Regions from separate parts of the Aerococcus christensenii genome, predicted to be linked through region 1. Evidence: predicted binding sites of a transcription regulator. Region 1 holds the regulator's gene; the other holds the start of a gene.
What was found. Region 1 encodes HrcA, which represses chaperone genes, less so after heat shock. Its sites were predicted from a motif close to TTAGCACTCNNNNNNNNNGAGTGCTAA; they were not measured.
Positions count from the first base shown of each region.

Region 2: the regulator HrcA is predicted to act here: its motif matches at 5,367-5,393, upstream of AWM71_RS03895 (co-chaperone GroES).

Region 1 covers NZ_CP014159.1:1,493,912-1,502,620, forward strand. The annotation lists gene AWM71_RS07150 (QueT transporter family protein) at 1-112, shown strand, start outside; gene recQ (DNA helicase RecQ) at 279-2,078, shown strand; gene truB (tRNA pseudouridine(55) synthase TruB) at 2,166-3,074, shown strand; gene ribF (riboflavin biosynthesis protein RibF) at 3,108-4,064, shown strand; gene AWM71_RS07170 (PRD domain-containing protein) at 4,421-4,831, shown strand; gene AWM71_RS07175 (hypothetical protein) at 4,907-5,101, shown strand; gene AWM71_RS07180 (IS30 family transposase) at 5,092-5,397, shown strand; gene hrcA (heat-inducible transcriptional repressor HrcA) at 5,849-6,931, shown strand; gene grpE (nucleotide exchange factor GrpE) at 6,915-7,517, shown strand; gene dnaK (molecular chaperone DnaK) at 7,542-8,709, shown strand, end outside.
Region 2 covers NZ_CP014159.1:818,753-827,461, forward strand. The annotation lists gene rimI (ribosomal protein S18-alanine N-acetyltransferase) at 1-1,005, shown strand, start outside; gene tsaD (tRNA (adenosine(37)-N6)-threonylcarbamoyltransferase complex transferase subunit TsaD) at 984-2,015, shown strand; gene AWM71_RS03880 (ABC-F family ATP-binding cassette domain-containing protein) at 2,055-4,010, opposite strand; gene AWM71_RS03885 (redox-sensing transcriptional repressor Rex) at 4,264-4,899, shown strand; gene AWM71_RS03895 (co-chaperone GroES) at 5,424-5,693, shown strand; gene groL (chaperonin GroEL) at 5,744-7,369, shown strand; gene AWM71_RS03905 (adenylosuccinate synthase) at 7,512-8,709, opposite strand, start outside.

The DNA.
Region 1 (8,709 bases):
GGAAGCTTTTTGGCCCCTCTACTGGACCTTAGCCGCTTCTGAGGCAGTTGCTATGGGCTTAGGTGGACTCCTTGTTTATCCGATCGCTCGGCGGTTTGATTTTAGTAAGTAAGCCTGAAATACCATTGAGAAATAAATGAATAGAGACACACTTTCTTTGGAAGGTGTGTTTTTTTTGTTTAGAGAGAGGGGGTTTTTGGCTGGATGAAATTTTAGAGGAATTTGTGTATGCGGATAGACTTCTGTTATAATGGAAGTTATTGAAGGGAGCGGACAGCATGACTTTAGAAGAAGCCTTGGAGGAACATTTCGGATATAAAGCCTTTCGTTCCGGGCAAAAAGAACTCATTGAAGGCATCCTGTCTGAACGTGATGTGTTGGGGATCCTGCCAACAGGTGGGGGTAAATCGATCTGCTATCAACTGCCTGCGCTATTATTGGAGGGGCTGACAGTCGTGGTGTCTCCCTTGATCTCTCTGATGAAAGATCAGGTAGATAGTCTCAGAGAGCATGGAATAGGGAGTGCCTTTATCAATTCTTCCTTAGAAGGGAAGGCTTATTTCGACGTGGTTCAGCAAGTTCGCTGTGGAGAGATTAAGCTCTTGTATGTGGCGCCAGAGCGGTTGAACACGCCACACTTCCTTACTTTGATGCAGGAGGTCAAGATTCGGCAAGTGGCTGTGGATGAGGCTCACTGTGTGTCACAGTGGGGTCATGACTTCCGCCAAGCTTACCGTCAGATCGCTGGCTTTATTCAGTCACTTCCCTATCGGCCGATTATTTCTGCTTTTACAGCAACAGCCACCCAGCGTGTGCAGAAGGATATTGTCGACCAGCTGCAGTTAAATCATCCGCTCATCCGAGTGAATTCCTTCGATCGGCCAAACTTACAGTGGCTGGTGGAAGAACCTGCTGATAAGAAGAAAGCTTTGTTAGACTGCTTGAATCCAGAAGAATCGACCATTATCTATGCTTCCTCACGTAAGCAAGTCGACAAGCTTCAGACTTACCTGGCGGAGAAGGGCTATGCGGTGTGTGCCTACCATGCCGGTCTGTCAGCAGAAGCGCGAGAAAAAGCTCAGAACCAGTTTATTTATGAAAAAGCGAATATTATCGTGGCAACGAATGCTTTCGGGATGGGAATCGATAAGCCGGATGTGCGGGCAGTCATCCACTACAATCTTCCCACCAACCTCGAGTCTTATTACCAAGAGGCGGGGCGGGCTGGAAGGGACGGCTTGTCGGCAACTGCTCGCCTTTTCTATTCGCCAGCGGACATTATCACCTGCAAGCTCCTTATCCAGGAGAGCTGTGAGCCGACTGTTCATGAGCGACTAGAGGCCATGATTCAATACGCGAATTGTGCAACCTGCTTAAGGCAGCGCCTTCTCGCTTATTTTGGGGAAGAAATGACAGGACCTTGTGGCAATTGCTCGTCTTGCTTGGGAGTCTTTAAGCGGCAGGATGCCACCCGACATGCTCAGATGATTCTCTCCTGTTTAGTCAGAATGCGGCAGGCTTATGGGATGACCCTCTTGACGGAGGTCTTAAAGGGAAGAAAACAACAAAAAATTCGGGACAAGGGTTTTGACCGCTTGTCCACTTATGGCGTGATGAAGACCGTCCCTGAGAAAACGATTAAACAAATTATCGCCCAATTGATTGGCCAGGGTTACCTCGCTTTGAATAGTCACAAGGGGTTGATCGTTCAAGAGCAGGCTCTTTCCCTGTTGAGAGGGGAAGCCAAGCTCTGGGTGAAGGCTTCGACCTATGCTTCTCAATCCAACCTACAAACGGAGAGGGGATCTGTTGCTTCTACTGGAGACTCGACATTTGGTTTGTCGGAGGCAGATCAGGAACTCTATGAAGGCTTGCGGGAATTGCGAGGAGACTTAGCTGATGAAGAAGGGGTGCCTGCCTATATTGTGTTCAATAACCAGAGTTTATTGGAGATGGTAGAGGAAAAACCGACAAGCTATGGGGACTTCTTAGAGATTTCAGGGGTAGGTCGTGTAAAAGCCGACAAGTATGCGGATGTTTTTTGTGAATTTATTGAAGATTTTGTGGCGACTGTCTAGCTCAGGCGTGATGGCATGAGGGCGTGACCTAGTGAGCACGGGTTGAGCGCATGGACAGGGCTTTTAGGGAAAGAAGAGGTAGAAGAGATGGATGGAATTATCCCTCTATGGAAGGAGAGAGGAATGACCAGTCATGACTGTGTCTTCCGTTTACGAAAAATTTTGAAAACGAAGAAAGTCGGCCATACTGGCACCTTGGATCCGGGAGTGGATGGGGTCTTGGTCGTATGCGTGGGGAAGGCCACTAAACTGTCGGATCTTCTCATGGATAAGACCAAGACCTACCAAGGGGAGATCACCTTGGGCTTTCAAACGACGACAGAGGATAGGGAAGGCGAGGAAGTGGCGCGTGTAGCTGTCCCTGGCCCCCTGAGTGACAAGGTCATTGAAGAAGGCATGCTGTCTTTGGAGGGATGGATTACTCAGATCCCTCCCATGTATTCGGCGGTCAAGGTCAAGGGGCGCAAGCTCTATGAATACGCCAGAAAAGGGGAGAGTGTCGAACGTCCCAAGCGGCAAGTGAGAATAGACCGCTTTCTTTTGACCTCTCCTGTATGTTATGATGGTAAAAGAAAAGAAGTTTCCTTTAATTTTGAAGTGATCTGTGGTAAGGGGACCTATGTCCGGACACTAGCAACAGACCTGGGGAAAGTCCTCGGTTATCCGGCAACGATGACGCAGCTGACGCGGACGGAAGCGAGTCCTTTTCAAGCGGCGGATTGCTTCCGACTAGAGACCATTCAATCCCTCTGTGAAGAAGGGAGAAGGGGTTTCCTTATAGAAATGGATGAGGTTTTAAAGGACCTGCCGGCTTATGAGGTTAGGCCAGAACAAGCCAACTGGTTTCGGAATGGGGCCGTCTTAAATCAAAACAATTTACCAGAAAATTTGAGAGATCAACTCCCCTTAAGGATCTACGACCAGGGCGAGTTGATTGCCATCTACCAAGCCCATCCTGATCAAGCGGACCAGATGAAGCCTTATAAGATGTTTTAATTGAAGGAACGAAAGGAAGAAGAGAGGGTATTTATGGAAGTCATCACGATTCATCATCCTTATGCACCTCAGCAAGTGACAAGTGAGGATATGGTTTTATGTTTAGGCTTTTTTGATGGGGTGCATTGTGGTCATCAAGCAGTCATTCAAGCAGCGAAGGAAGAAGCGATAAAGCGACAGCTGCCACTGGCTGTGATGACTTTTAACCGTTCGCCTTTGATCATTAATCGTAGCTTACATCCGGATAAGATGAACTATCTCACCCAACTCCCAGAGAAAATCCGTCTCTTGGCTAAGAACGGCGTGGACAAGGTCTATGTCGTGGACTACACCAGTGCCTTTTGTCAGTTAAGTCCGCAAGATTTTGTGGATCAATACCTGGTCGACTTAGGGGCCAAAGTGGTTGTGGCTGGTTTTGATTATACTTACGGGGACAAAGGAACGGCGAATATGGAGAAACTAGCTACTTATGCTAAGGGAAGATTCCAAATTATTGAAGTCCCTGCCTTGAACAAGGGCGAAAAGAAGATCGCTTCTCAAGCGATCAGAAAGCAGCTCCTATCAGGTGACCTTGAGGCCGCCAATGAAGGGCTAGGTTATCAGTATTTCTTTAAGGGAACCGTAATTAACGGCTTCAAACGTGGAAGAACACTCGGTTATCCGACTGCCAATATCTATACGCCAGCCTCTACTTTGATGCCAGAAGTAGGTGTCTACTTGGTTCAATGTGAGTGGCAGCATCGTTTGTACTGGGGAATGGCTTCAATTGGACATAATATTACTTTCGGAGATAACAATGAACGTACCCTCGAGATCAATCTCTTTGACTTTAATGAAGAGATTTATGGTGAAGAATTAACGATTTTCTTCTATAAATACTTGCGCCAGGAGCAGAAGTTCGCTTCTATTGAAGCGATGATTGACCAGTTAGCGCATGATAAGGCCAAGTGTCAAGCCCTCGCCAAAAACTTAGAGCCCTACCAAAAATAAAGGGAGATTGGACCTATTAGAAAGAATGAAGGGATTGTTGGCGAAGGTCTCAATAGTGGTTTGTTTGTTGATTCTTATGGATTTGTTTATAGATATTATTTGAATAACAATTATGTTTGTCGTAGGCAGGAAGAGCATTTATATGCTCTTTTTTTAGGCCCTATATGTTTGTGGGTAGGTATTTATCTGCTTCAGATGTATAGGGTTTTTTGTTTAGAGAACTTTGTAGATGATAAAAGAATAATTATTAAGAAGGAACGTGAGCAAGGCGTTCTTTTTTATCTTGGCTATCTATAGAATTGAAACAAAATTTTTCAATAAATGAGTGTTATTTCTTTGCTCAGCAATTGAATGACGTGAACTATAAATCTTTGAAGCAACTACTAATCGAACATTATGACAGCCAATTATTGTATCAAGTTAGCCAATTAATTGAGGGAGTTTCCCAGTCTATTGGCAATGATTTTGGGCAGGATGAAGAACTTTACTATAACTTAGTAACTCATATTCAAGCAAGGCTTAATCGCCTTCAGCCTTTAGATGTTCAGACTGGTTTGAATTCTTTATTGGGAACAATTGCAGAGCAGTACGAGGAATTATTTGAAGCGGTGAATGAAAATTTCTCCAAAGCTTTTAATGGCTTACGTCTAAATTCAGAAGATATTGCTTTTATTGTTATTCACTTTGCAACGTCTTATGAAAAATATCCAGTTAGTCGTCGAAGGATTCGTTTGTTATTAGTTTTTCAGCAGAAATTAATTCTATAGAAATTTTAGAAAATCGGTTGGTTAAAGCCTTGCCCCAAAACGATGTATAAATATATAAAGCTTGGGATATTAAGAGTGAAAAATATTGATCTTCCTATGAAAACACGGATTCGCCCAAGAAAGCAATCAAGTGAACTACGAGGAATGGATAAAAAGTTATTCGGAAAAAGTATTGATCAACGATGCCCAGCCATTCTTTCCAGAGAAGAATTTGGTCATTGGGAGTTTGATCTCGTGATAGGAAAGAAGAGCCGTGTATTATTACTCTAGTTGAACGGAAAACGCGAAAACTTCTCACCCAGAAGACTTGGAAGTGGGATGTCGCTTCAATTGTAAAATCCGTAAAAAAGATGATTCTCAAAGAGGACCAAGAGTATTTAAAAACCTTAACGACCGATAACGAAAGTGAATTTTCTAATCTGTCACAACTTGAAAACGGACTAAAAGATATAGAAGTCTTTTTCACTCACGTTTATTCTGCCTGGGAAAAAGGAACTAACGAAAGGCATAATCGCATGTTAAGAGAATTCTTGCCTAAAGGGACCAGCTTTAAAAATCTGATATAACAAGAGTTGGCACACTACACGAATACTATAAACAATCGCTTCAGAAAGATCTTAGATTATCAAACGCCCAATGACTGTTACATCATGGAAGTTGCGAAACTTCAGGATCCCCTTAGAGAAGTAGGTTAAAGTGCTTAACAAAGTTTAGAGATTCAGAGAGATTCAGGGTGGGCCAGTCAAGGGCCGCTACGCAGTCCCCTTGAATCTCTAAATGGTAATCAAGCGCTTTAAGCTTGAGAAAATGGGCCAAGAATGATTGATTTTATCAGCCTTTTAGCTATTTTGCATGAAACTGAAATTTTTGAATTTAAATATGCATTTGATATTGCAATTTACCAAAAGAAATAAAGTCAAAAAAATGTTTGACTTTTGTTGACATATTTTTTAAAAGATGCTATGATATAAACATGTTAGCAGTTGAAGTCGCCAAGTGCTAAAAGAAGGTGATGAGATGTTGACAAAGCGGCAAACGCTGATTTTAAAAGCGATTATTGATGCCTATAGTGCCAGTGGAGAACCTGTGGGATCCAAAACTTTGTTGGGTTTGACAGGCATCGAAGCGTCCTCAGCCACTATTCGTAACGAAATGGTACGATTAGAAAAACAGGGGTTAATTGCTAAGATGCATTCTTCTTCTGGACGGGTGCCCACAGAAGCGGGCTATCGTTACTATATTAACTTTATTATGCCAGAGTATGGCGGAGCTATTGATTCGGGACTAAGCACTGAAGATTCTAGGCGGTTGCAGGAAGTTTTCCAAGTTCCTTATCTTGCTTTAGGAGAGATTGTCAATCGGTCGACAAGCTTATTAGCAGAGTTAACCAATTATGTGGCAATTGCTTTAGGTCCTAGTGCAAGAGAGTTCCATCTAGCCGGTTTTCGATTAGTTCCTATTGCCTCCCACCAAGTGATGGCGATATTGGTTACAGAAGAAGGAGTGGTTGAAAATCAGATTTTTAGATTGCCGGTTTCTATTGAAGAAGAAGATCTTGAACAAATGGTTCGATTGATCAACCGAGAACTCGTAGGGTGTGATTTGACCACTGTTATGACCAAACTCAGGACAGATTTCTTCCATTACCTGAATGAATCCGTTCAACAGTTGATTGGTCAGGGATCCATGATGGAATACCTGCTGAATAAGGTCAATACACAGCGCGTATATGTTCAAGGAAAGAATAATCTCTATCATTATCTTTACGAATCCGACGATATTGATCAGATTGACTACTTGAATCAACTCTTAAGTAATCCTGATCAGATGAATCAGATGCTTACTCCGAGTGAGCAAGGCATCCAAGTTAAAATAGGACGTGACTTATCGATTGAAGGATTGGATCATTTAAGCGTGATGACTGCTCAGTTGGAAGGACCAAGCGCTCATCAGACAATCTCTGTGGCAATCCTTGGCCCTGAGAATATGTCCTATTTACGGATGGCCCAACTTTTCCAGGGTGTGAGAGTAGAGCTCTGCCACTACATCGATTCCTATTATCACTGTGAGGAGGGAAAAATGAATGGCAAAAACAGATGAAAAATTAAAACAAGAGGCGGTTACTGAAGAAAAAGTAGAAGCCAAAGAAGAAAAAGAAGACGTTTTGGAGGAAACAGCTGAATGTGAAGAAGAAAAGACTTCCCTTGAGGAAGAAGGGGCTGAAGAACCCCAAGAAGATGAACTCACTCAGCTGGAGCAAGCTCTTCAGGAGAAGGAGGAGCAAGTCCTTCGTTTATCCGCTGAAATTGCAAATATCCAACGCCGACATAAAACAGAAGTTCAGAACGCTGCCAAGTATCGTTCCCAAAGCCTAGCGACGCAGATGTTATCGTCTATCGATAACTTAGAGCGGGCCTTGGCCATTGAAGCGGACGATGAAGCCAGCGAAAATATGAAGCGTGGAATTCAAATGGTTCTTGAAAGTATGCAACATGCCTTTAAAGAAGAAGGAATTGAAGAAATTAACCCTAAAGGGGAAATCTTCGATCCGAATTTCCATCAATCGGTGTCTTCTGTTCCTCTTGAAGAGGGACAAGAAGCGAATACAGTCGTGGAAGTTTACCAAAAAGGCTATGTTTTGAAAGATCGCGTCCTACGACCAGCCATGGTTGTTGTCGCACAATAGTTGAAGAGAAAAGGGGAATTTATAATGAGTAAAATTATTGGTATTGACTTAGGAACAACAAACTCAGCTGTTGCAGTGTTAGAAGGGAATGAACCTAAGATTATTCCTAACCCAGAAGGTAACCGGACAACACCTTCTGTTGTTGCCTTCAAAGATGGGGAAATTCAAGTTGGGGAAGTCGCTAAACGTCAAATGGTGACGAACCCTGATACCGTTGCTTCCATCAAACGTCACATGGGCGAAGATGGCTACAAAGAACATGCAAATAACAAAGATTATACGCCACAAGAAATTTCTGCCATGATCTTACAATACTTAAAAGGCTACGCAGAAGATTACTTAGGGGATAAAGTCACCAAAGCTGTTATCACCGTTCCTGCTTACTTTAATGACGCTCAACGTCAAGCCACCAAAGATGCAGGTAAAATTGCTGGCTTAGAAGTAGAACGTATCGTTAACGAACCGACTGCAGCTGCTTTAGCTTACGGTCTTGAAAAAGAAAAGGACGAAGAGAAGATTTTGGTCTTTGACTTAGGAGGTGGGACCTTCGATGTGTCTATCCTTGAATTAGGGGACGGCGTCTTCGAAGTCTTATCTACTGCCGGAGATAACAAATTAGGTGGTGACGACTTTGACCACCGTATCGTAGAATACTTGATTGATTCCTTCAAGAAAGAAAACGGCATTGACCTTTCTAGCGATAAGATGGCTATGCAACGTTTGAAAGACGCTTCTGAAAAAGCGAAAAAAGATCTCTCAGGAGTTACCTCGACTCAAATCTCCTTACCATTTATTTCTGCAGGGGCAAATGGTCCTTTACACTTAGAAGTCACCTTAACACGTGTGAAATTCAATGAATTAACAGAAGACCTCGTTGAACGGACCACTAACCCTGTTCAACGGGCTTTACAAGATGCTGACTTGAGCAAGAGTGAAATTGACCAAGTTATCTTAGTGGGTGGTTCTACACGTATCCCAGCAGTGGTTGACCACGTTAAAGAACTTACTGGTAAAGAACCTAACCGTTCTGTGAACCCAGACGAAGTGGTGGCTATGGGTGCTGCGATTCAAGGTGGTGTGATTACAGGGGATGTCAAGGATGTTGTCCTCTTGGATGTTACCCCACTTTCCTTAGGGATTGAAACCATGGGTGGTGTCTTCACCAAATTGATCGATCGGAACACAACCATCC
Region 2 (8,709 bases), 680 kb from region 1:
TGGGTGAGTTTGCATGAACAGTTAGATTTACCAGTAACACAAGTCACCTTAGAAGACGGATTGGAAGTCAGTATTGCTCTGTCGGATGCAGTTTGGCTGGATCAAATGGTTGAGATGGAGAAAGTGTGTTATCCAAAGGCTGTTCTTTGGGACTTAAGTGATTTTTATGTAGATTTGGTGTATCATCCATCTACTTTCTATTTACAGGCTTTCTTAGAAGATGAGCTATTAGCTTTTATGGGTTGTCGTAAAGATCGTCGTGCAGTTCATATTTCGAATATTATGGTTTTGCCTTCTTATCAAAGAAGGGGAATCGGGGGAATGTTAATGCAGTTGTTAAAGACTTTGTTGCCTTCCTTGGACAGGGAACGAATCGACTTAGAAGTAAGAGTTTCAAATCAGTCTGCTCAACGCTTTTATGAGAAGGAAGGTTTCAAGAACGTGACCTGCCAGAAAAATTACTACCTTGATAATCAAGAAGATGCTTTTATTTTTTTGTGGGAGAGGGCAAAAAGCAGTCAGGCAGCTCAGCCCGTTATTGACTTTCAGACTTATCATTTGTGCGAGGACAATGAAAAGACCGCTCAGCAATTGTCCGCTTTCTTTGAAAAATCTCTTCAAGGAACACCTAAACTTCCTATTTCTTCTTTGGAACGGCAATTAAGTAATCCTTACTTTTACTTTTTTGTGTTGAAGGATGAAGAAGAGAATTGGTTAGGAGCGGCTTCTTTCCAGAAGATTGACCAAGAGGGGGAACTTTTTTATATTGCTATTCATCCCGAGGCTCGAAAGCAAGGGTTAGGGCGACGCCTTTTACAAGAAGCTTTGCAGACTTTGCAGAGTGAAGGAATGAAGACCTGTTATTTAGAGGTCAGAGCCTCTAATGTACCCGCTCAAAAGTTGTATGAGAATTTTCACTTTGTTAAGGTGGACTGCAGAAAAAATTATTATCAAAATAATCAAGAAGATGCCAAAATTTATAAATGGGAGAAGGATACGGATTGACTACGATATTAGGAATTGAATCAAGTTGTGATGAGACAGGGGTAGCGATTGTTGTCGATGGACATGATATGCGCTCCAACATAGTAGCTACTCAAATCAAAAGCCATATGCGCTTTGGAGGGGTGGTCCCTGAAATTGCCAGCCGGCATCATGTGGAACAGATTACCCAACTTATTAACTTGGCTCTCGAAAAAGCAGACATGACCTTTGAGGATATTGATGCGATTGCGGTAACAAAGGGACCTGGCTTAGTGGGATCTCTGTTAATTGGGATTACTGCTGCTAAAACGTTAGCTTTTGTTCATGAGAAGCCGTTAATTGGAGTGAATCATATGGCGGGGCATATTTATGCTAATCAAATTGTCCATCCAATTCATTTTCCAGCTTTAGCTTTGGTTGTGAGTGGGGGTCATACGGAATTGGTCTATATGTCTCAAGATGGTCAGTATCAAAAGATTGGGGATACAAGAGATGACGCAGTAGGAGAAGCTTTCGATAAGGTAGGGAGATTACTTGGCATTCCTTATCCTGGGGGCAAAAAAATGGATGAAATGGCTCAGAAAGGGCAAGATATTTACGCTTATCCTCGCCCAATGATTGCAGAAGATAATTTTGATTTTTCATTTTCAGGCTTAAAGTCAGCCGTGATTAACCATCTTCATCAAGCGGAGCAAAAGGGCGAAAGTTTGGATCCAAACGGCGTAGCAGCGAGTTTCCAAGCGGCGGCTGTTGAAGTTTTAGTGGAAAAAACAAAGCGTGCACTTATCCAATATCCTGTAAAGCAACTCTTGCTGGCAGGAGGAGTTGCGGCTAATTCTGGTTTAAGAAAAGGCCTGACGGAGGCTCTAGCGACTTTGAAAGATGAAGTTGAATTGGTTTGCCCTCCTTTGAAATTGTGCGGGGATAATGGAGCAATGATTGCGGCAGCGGCTTATACCTTGTATAAAGCCAAAGATTTTTCAGATTTAGACTTGGATGCTCAGCCAAGTATTGATCTAGGAGAAGAGTAAAAAAATCACTTACCCACATTTTGGTGGGTAAGTGATTTTTTATTCGTTTTGAAAACTTTCTAAAGTGACTTGGGCTTCTTCCCATTCCTGCATACAGTCTTCTTGTTGCTGCTTTGAAAGTGATAATTGCTCATTGAGTTGGTTCAAACGCTCATAATCTTCTAAGACTTCAGGTTGGACCATTTCTTCTTGAATGGTTTGGATCGTTTGGTCGAGATGTTCGATTTCTTGCTCAAGACTTTCAATTTGCCGTTCAATTTTACGCTTTTGTCGTTGCAAATCTTTTGATTTTTGATAGGAATTCTCTTCAGAAGCTGAAGGGTTGGGTTGAGTCTTTTCTTCTAATTCTAATTTTTCGAGAGCTAAGCGTTCTTCTTGTTCAGATTTTTTGTGGATGTAGTAATCGTAATCGCCAAGATATATTGTCGAGCCTTCTTCGCCAATTTCAATGACCTGGGTGGCGATACGATTAATAAAATAACGGTCATGGCTGACAAAGAGCAGGGTGCCGTCATATTCAATTAAGGCATTTTCCAAGACTTCTTTGGAGTCGATGTCTAAATGGTTAGTTGGTTCGTCAAGAATAAGGAAGTTGTCTTTTTCAAAACTTAGTTTTGCCAAAGCTAGGCGGGCTTTTTCTCCTCCGCTGAGCATGTCTATAGATTTTTCAACGTCAGTGCCTGTAAATAAGAAGCTACCTAAGACACTTCTTATGGCACCTTCATTCATTGTAGGATGATCGTCCCATAGTTCATGGAGAATGTCTTTGCCTTTATGTAAGCGGGCAAGTGCTTGGTCATAGTAGCCAATGGTGACATTTTTCCCATACGTGAATTGCCCACGCAGCGGTTCAAGCTGACCAATAAGGGTTTTTAAAAGGGTAGATTTTCCAATACCATTAGGTCCTACAATGGCGATGGCATCTTGCTTTCGAATTTGGAAGTCGATAGGGTAGGAGAGAGTCGAATCATCATAACCAATGCCTAATTGATCAGCCGTGAGAACCACATTTCCACTTTCTTTATCACATGAAAAATGGATGCGAGGATTTTTATCGTCCACTTGAGGCTTTTGAATTTTGGTCATGCGCTCTAATTGTTTGCGCCTACTTTGGGCCATTTTGGTTGTTGAAGCGCGTACTAAGTTTCTCGCTACATAGTCTTCTAATTTAGCAATTTTCTTTTGCTGCTTTTCATAGGCTTTTGTTTGTGTCATTAATCGAGTAGTTTTTTCTTTAAGATAAAAAGAGTAGTTGCCCTTATAATATTGGATGGTGTGATTAGTCATATCATAGGTTTCCTTAGTCACAGCATCTAGGAAATAACGGTCATGGCTAACGATTAAAAGGGCGCCTGGATAACTTGGTAGGTAACCCTCTAACCAAGAGAGAGTTTCGATATCTAAATGGTTGGTTGGTTCGTCAAGAATGAGAATGTCTTTCTTCTCTAGTAAGACTTTACAGAGAGCAAGACGTGTGCGTTGGCCTCCTGATAATTGGGCAAGTGGTTTGTCATAATCGGCTTCTGGGAAATGAAAACCGTGAAGAACGGTTCGAATTTCAGAATCAATACTATAGGCATTGCTGGTATGGATAAGTTCTTGTACGCGATCATATTGCTTGAGAATTTGTTCATATTTTTCTTGGTCGCCGCTTTGACTAACTTGCGCAATTTGCTCTGTTAATTGTTCAGCTTGTTTGAGGAGTTCAAGTTCTTTAGCAAATACAGAAAGCATTTCTTCATAAATAGTCAGTGAGCTGGCAGAAATGGCAGCGTGTTGATCCATATAAGCAATAGAAACTTCTTTTTGACGGGATAAGGTTCCTTGATCAGGCTTTTCTAATCCTGTGAGCATTTTTAAGAGGGTAGATTTTCCGGCCCCGTTTCTTCCAACTAGGCCAATTCGACTATTATTTTGAATGGTCAAATTGACCGATTCGAATAAAGTATCTGATCCGAAATATCGTGCTAGGTTAGAAGCTTGTAAGATAATCATTACTGAGTTCCTTTCTGGTTATTTAGCGTTCCCTTTAGTTTATCATATTTGTTCAAGAGATGTATCGAATACTTAGAAGAGATAGGGGAAACTACTAAAATTGCATCCTTTTTAAGCTAAACTCTAAACTAAAAGAACAAAGAACAGTGCACGAAATACATGTTTTAACTCATGACTTACTTCACAAACTGCTTTATTTTCCTTTGTGACAATGCTACAATTAAACTAACGACTTGTGAAAGGAAGTGGAAAGATGGCAAAGGTTCCACGTGCTACTGCTAAGCGTCTTCCTTTGTACTATCGCTATCTTAGTCGATTTAAGAATATGGGAAAAAAACGAATTTCTTCTAGTGAATTAAGTGAAGCTATTAAGGTAGATTCGGCAACGATTCGTCGTGATTTTTCTCACTTTGGAGCGTTAGGGAAGCGCGGATACGGGTATGATGTTGATGAATTATTAGATTTCTTTAGTTTACAATTGTATCAAGATCGCTTAACAACTGTTGCCTTAATAGGTGTGGGCAATTTAGGGAATGCCTTATTGAATTATAATTTTAAACGGACGAATAACATTCGCATAGGCGCAGCCTTCGATGTTAATCCAGAAATTGTTGGTCGTGTGCATAGTGGAGTTCCTGTTTATCCATTAAGTGAATTAAAGACGATTATGCAAGATATGGATATTACGATTGCTATTTTAGCAGTGCCAGATAGTGTTGCACAGGAAACAACCAATAATTTATGTGATGCTGGAATTAAAGGAATTTTGAATTTTACACCAATTGTTTTGGATGTGGGTAACCGTGTTCATGTTCAAAATGTAGACTTGGCGAATGAATTACAAACATTGATCTATTTTATTGGAACGAACGATAAAAATAATCGATAAAAAAATGATTTAAAAAGCAGTTGAATTTCATTTCTATCTGAAATTCGACTGCTTTTTGTTGTTAATAGATAGGTTTCCTCTTCTTAATAGAAAGGGAAATTTTTATAGTTTATTTTTCTGAATACGATCGAGGTATAGGCTAGCGATTTGCCAAGCTGAATAAAGTTGAGTAGCTGCGATAAATAACAAAAAGACTAGGCTAATCCCCCATCCTGTATGGGTAACAGAGTATACCGCCCAGACTAATGTAAATGCAACAAAAACTAATCGTATGATGATATTGTGAATAATAATTTTATTTGACACATGATCCCTCCATTTAGATTTAGATTAGCTAAACTTTTGAAAAAATGCAAGACTCTAAGTGCTTTTTGAGGGAAAAAGAAAAGTTTTTCTTAAGAACGTCAAAAAAAGTCAACATATAACTTGCAATATTTATTTAATTGAGATACTATAAGAAATGTAGGTTAGCACTTGAAATGATAGAGTGCTAATTAAAGAATAAATGTAATGGAGGGGTACGAATGTTAAAACCATTAAATGAACGTGTCATTATCCAAGTGAAGGAAGAAGAAGAGAAAACGGCTTCAGGAATTGTTCTCCCATCAACAGCTAAAGAAAAACCTCAGATTGGAGAAGTAGTTGCAGTTAGTGAAGCTACTGAAGACTATACGCCACAAGTTAAAGTGGGCGATCACGTTATTTTTGAAAAATATGCGACGAGTGAAGTGAAGTATGAGGGTCAAAAATATCTCATCGTTAAAGAAAAAGATTTAACAGCGATTGTAGAATAATAGATCTTAGAAAATTTCAGTTATTTCATTGAGATAAGGAGATTGATAAAATGGCTAAAGATATTAAATATTCAAGTGATGCAAGACAAGCTTTGGTAAACGGTATTGATAAGTTGGCGAATACGGTTAAAGTAACGCTTGGACCTAAGGGACGTAATGTAGTTCTTGAACGGAGCTTTGGTTCTCCATTAATTACCAATGATGGAGTAACTATTGCGAAAGATGTTGAATTAGAAGATCATTTTGAAAATATGGGAGCAAAATTAGTCGCAGAAGTCGCCTCTAAGACCAATGATGTTGCTGGGGACGGAACGACAACCGCTACTATTATGACTCAAGCACTTGTTCATGAAGGCTTTAAGAATGTTACTGCTGGGGCTAATCCTGTAGGTATTCGTCGTGGGATTGACCAAGCTATTCGGGAAGCAGTTAATGGCTTAAAAGAAATTTCTGTTCCTGTAGAATCTAAAGAATCCATTGCGAATGTTGCAGCTATCTCATCTGGCGATAAAGAAATCGGTAAATTAATTGCAGATGCTATGGAAAAAGTAGGTCAAGATGGTGTTATCACCGTTGAAGAATCTCAATCTATGGATACCACTTTGGAAGTTGTAGAAGGGATGCAATTTGATCGCGGTTACCTTTCCCAATATTTTGTAACAGATAATGACAAGATGGAAGCTGCCTTAGACGATCCTTATATCTTGTTAACAGATAAAAAGATTACCAATATTCAAGATATTTTACCTTTACTTGAAAAAATTGTTCAAAAGGGCAAAGCTTTATTAATTGTTGCTGATGATATTGAAGGGGAAGCTCTTCCAACTTTAGTTTTGAATAAGATTCGTGGAACTTTTAATGTGGTTGCTGTGAAAGCTCCTGGTTTTGGTGACCGTCGGAAAGCTCAATTAGAAGACTTAGCTATCTTAACAGGTGGTACAGTTATTACAGATGACCTTGGATTAGAATTGAAAGACACCACTCTTGAACAATTAGGTCAAGCTGGTCGTGTAACGATCACCAAAGATGACACTACTGTTGTAGAAGGTAAAGGAAACAAAGAACAACTCGAACAACGTGTCGCACATATTAAGAAACAAATCGAAGACAGCACTTCTGATTATGACCGTGAAAAATTACAAGAACGTTTAGCTAAATTAGCAGGCGGCGTGGCTGTTGTCCGTGTCGGTGGCGCAACGGAATCTGAACAAAAAGAACGTAAGTTACGTATTGAAGACGCTTTGAACGCTACACGTGCAGCGGTTGAAGAAGGTATTGTTGCTGGTGGTGGAACTGCTTATATGAACGTTCAACCTCGTGTAGCTGCTTTAGTAGATCAATTAAGCGGAGATGAAGCAACTGGTGCTGATATCGTTCGTCGTGCCTTAGAAATGCCTCTTCGCCAAATTGCTGAAAATGCTGGCTTAGAAGGTTCTGTTATTGTTGAACATATTCATGAAAAAGAACTTGGTGTAGGTTACAACGCAGCAAGTGGTCAATGGGTAGATATGATTAAAGATGGTGTCGTTGATCCTACAAAAGTTTCAAGATCTGCTTTACAAAATGCAGGTTCTGTTGCTGGCTTAATCTTAACGACTGAAGCTGTTGTGGCAGATCAACCAAAACCTGAAAAAGATGATGCAGGTATGGCCCCACAAGCTCCAGGCATGTATTAATAAATAACTCTAAAAAATCTCTCTCTTAATGAGGGAGATTTTTTATCAAATTTGGCAGAGAAAAAACCTCCCCAGTCATCCTGGAGAGGTTTTCTTTTTATTGGAAATCTCTAATATTAGGTGAACCCATTGAAAGAATGAATTACCAAATGTGATCTAAAATTAAAGTTTGTTCGCGATCTGGGCCAACGGATACGGTAGCAACGGGTGCGCCAACTACTTCACAGATACGATGAACGTAAGCTTTGGCATTTTCTGGAAGATCATCGAAATGTGTGCATCCTGTGATATCTTCTTGCCAACCTGGTAAGGATTCGTAAACAGGTGTGCATTGGTTAAGAAGACGAAGGTTAGCTGGGTAGGAGCGGCTGATTGTGCCATCTGGAAGTTTGTAACCTACACAGATTTTAATTTCGTCTAATCCGGTTAAAACATCTAAGCAGTTTAAGGCGAGTTTGGTTACTCCGGATACGCGGCGAGCGTGAGCAACTACCACACCATCGAACCAGCCGATACGACGTGGACGACCAGTAGTTGTTCCATATTCATGACCAATTTCACGGATACGGTTTCCAATTTCGTCAAAGAGTTCAGTAGGGAATGGACCGTCACCTACGCGAGAAGTGTAAGCCTTGCATACGCCGATAACTGTATCGAGACGTGTAGGTCCAATGCCAGCGCCTGTTGCTGCGCCACCTGCGACAGGATTCGAAGAAGTAACGAATGGATAGGTTCCATGGTCGATATCTAGGAGGATACCTTGTGCTCCTTCAAATAATAAGTTCTTGCCTTCTTCGTAAGCGTCATTTAGCAATAAGGAAGTATCTGTTACATAAGCTTTTAATTGTTGACCATAAGCAGTGTATTCTTCTAACATACTTTCGTAATCAAGAGGTTCTACACCGTAGAATTTGGTGAGCAATTCGTTTTTAACGTCTAAGTGAGCTTTGAGTTGTTCACGGAAGGTTTCAGGGTCGATTAAATCTCCCATACGAATACCGATTCGTGCGTATTTATCGACGTAAGCTGGCCCAATTCCTTTTTGGGTGGTTCCGATTTTATTATCCCCTTTACGTTCTTCGTCTAAACGATCAATTAAACGGTGGTAAGGCATAATCACTTGTGTTCTTTCTGAAATACGTAGATTATCTGTGGAAATACCTGCTTTATGAAGATAATCTAATTCTTCGAGTAAAGATTTTGGATTTAAAACGACGCCGTTTCCGATCACACTTAATTTATCAGAGGCGAAAATTCCAGAAGGAACCAGATGTAATTTAAAGGTCTGATTATTGAACTGAACAGTATGTCCTGCATTATCCCCACCTTGATAACGTGAA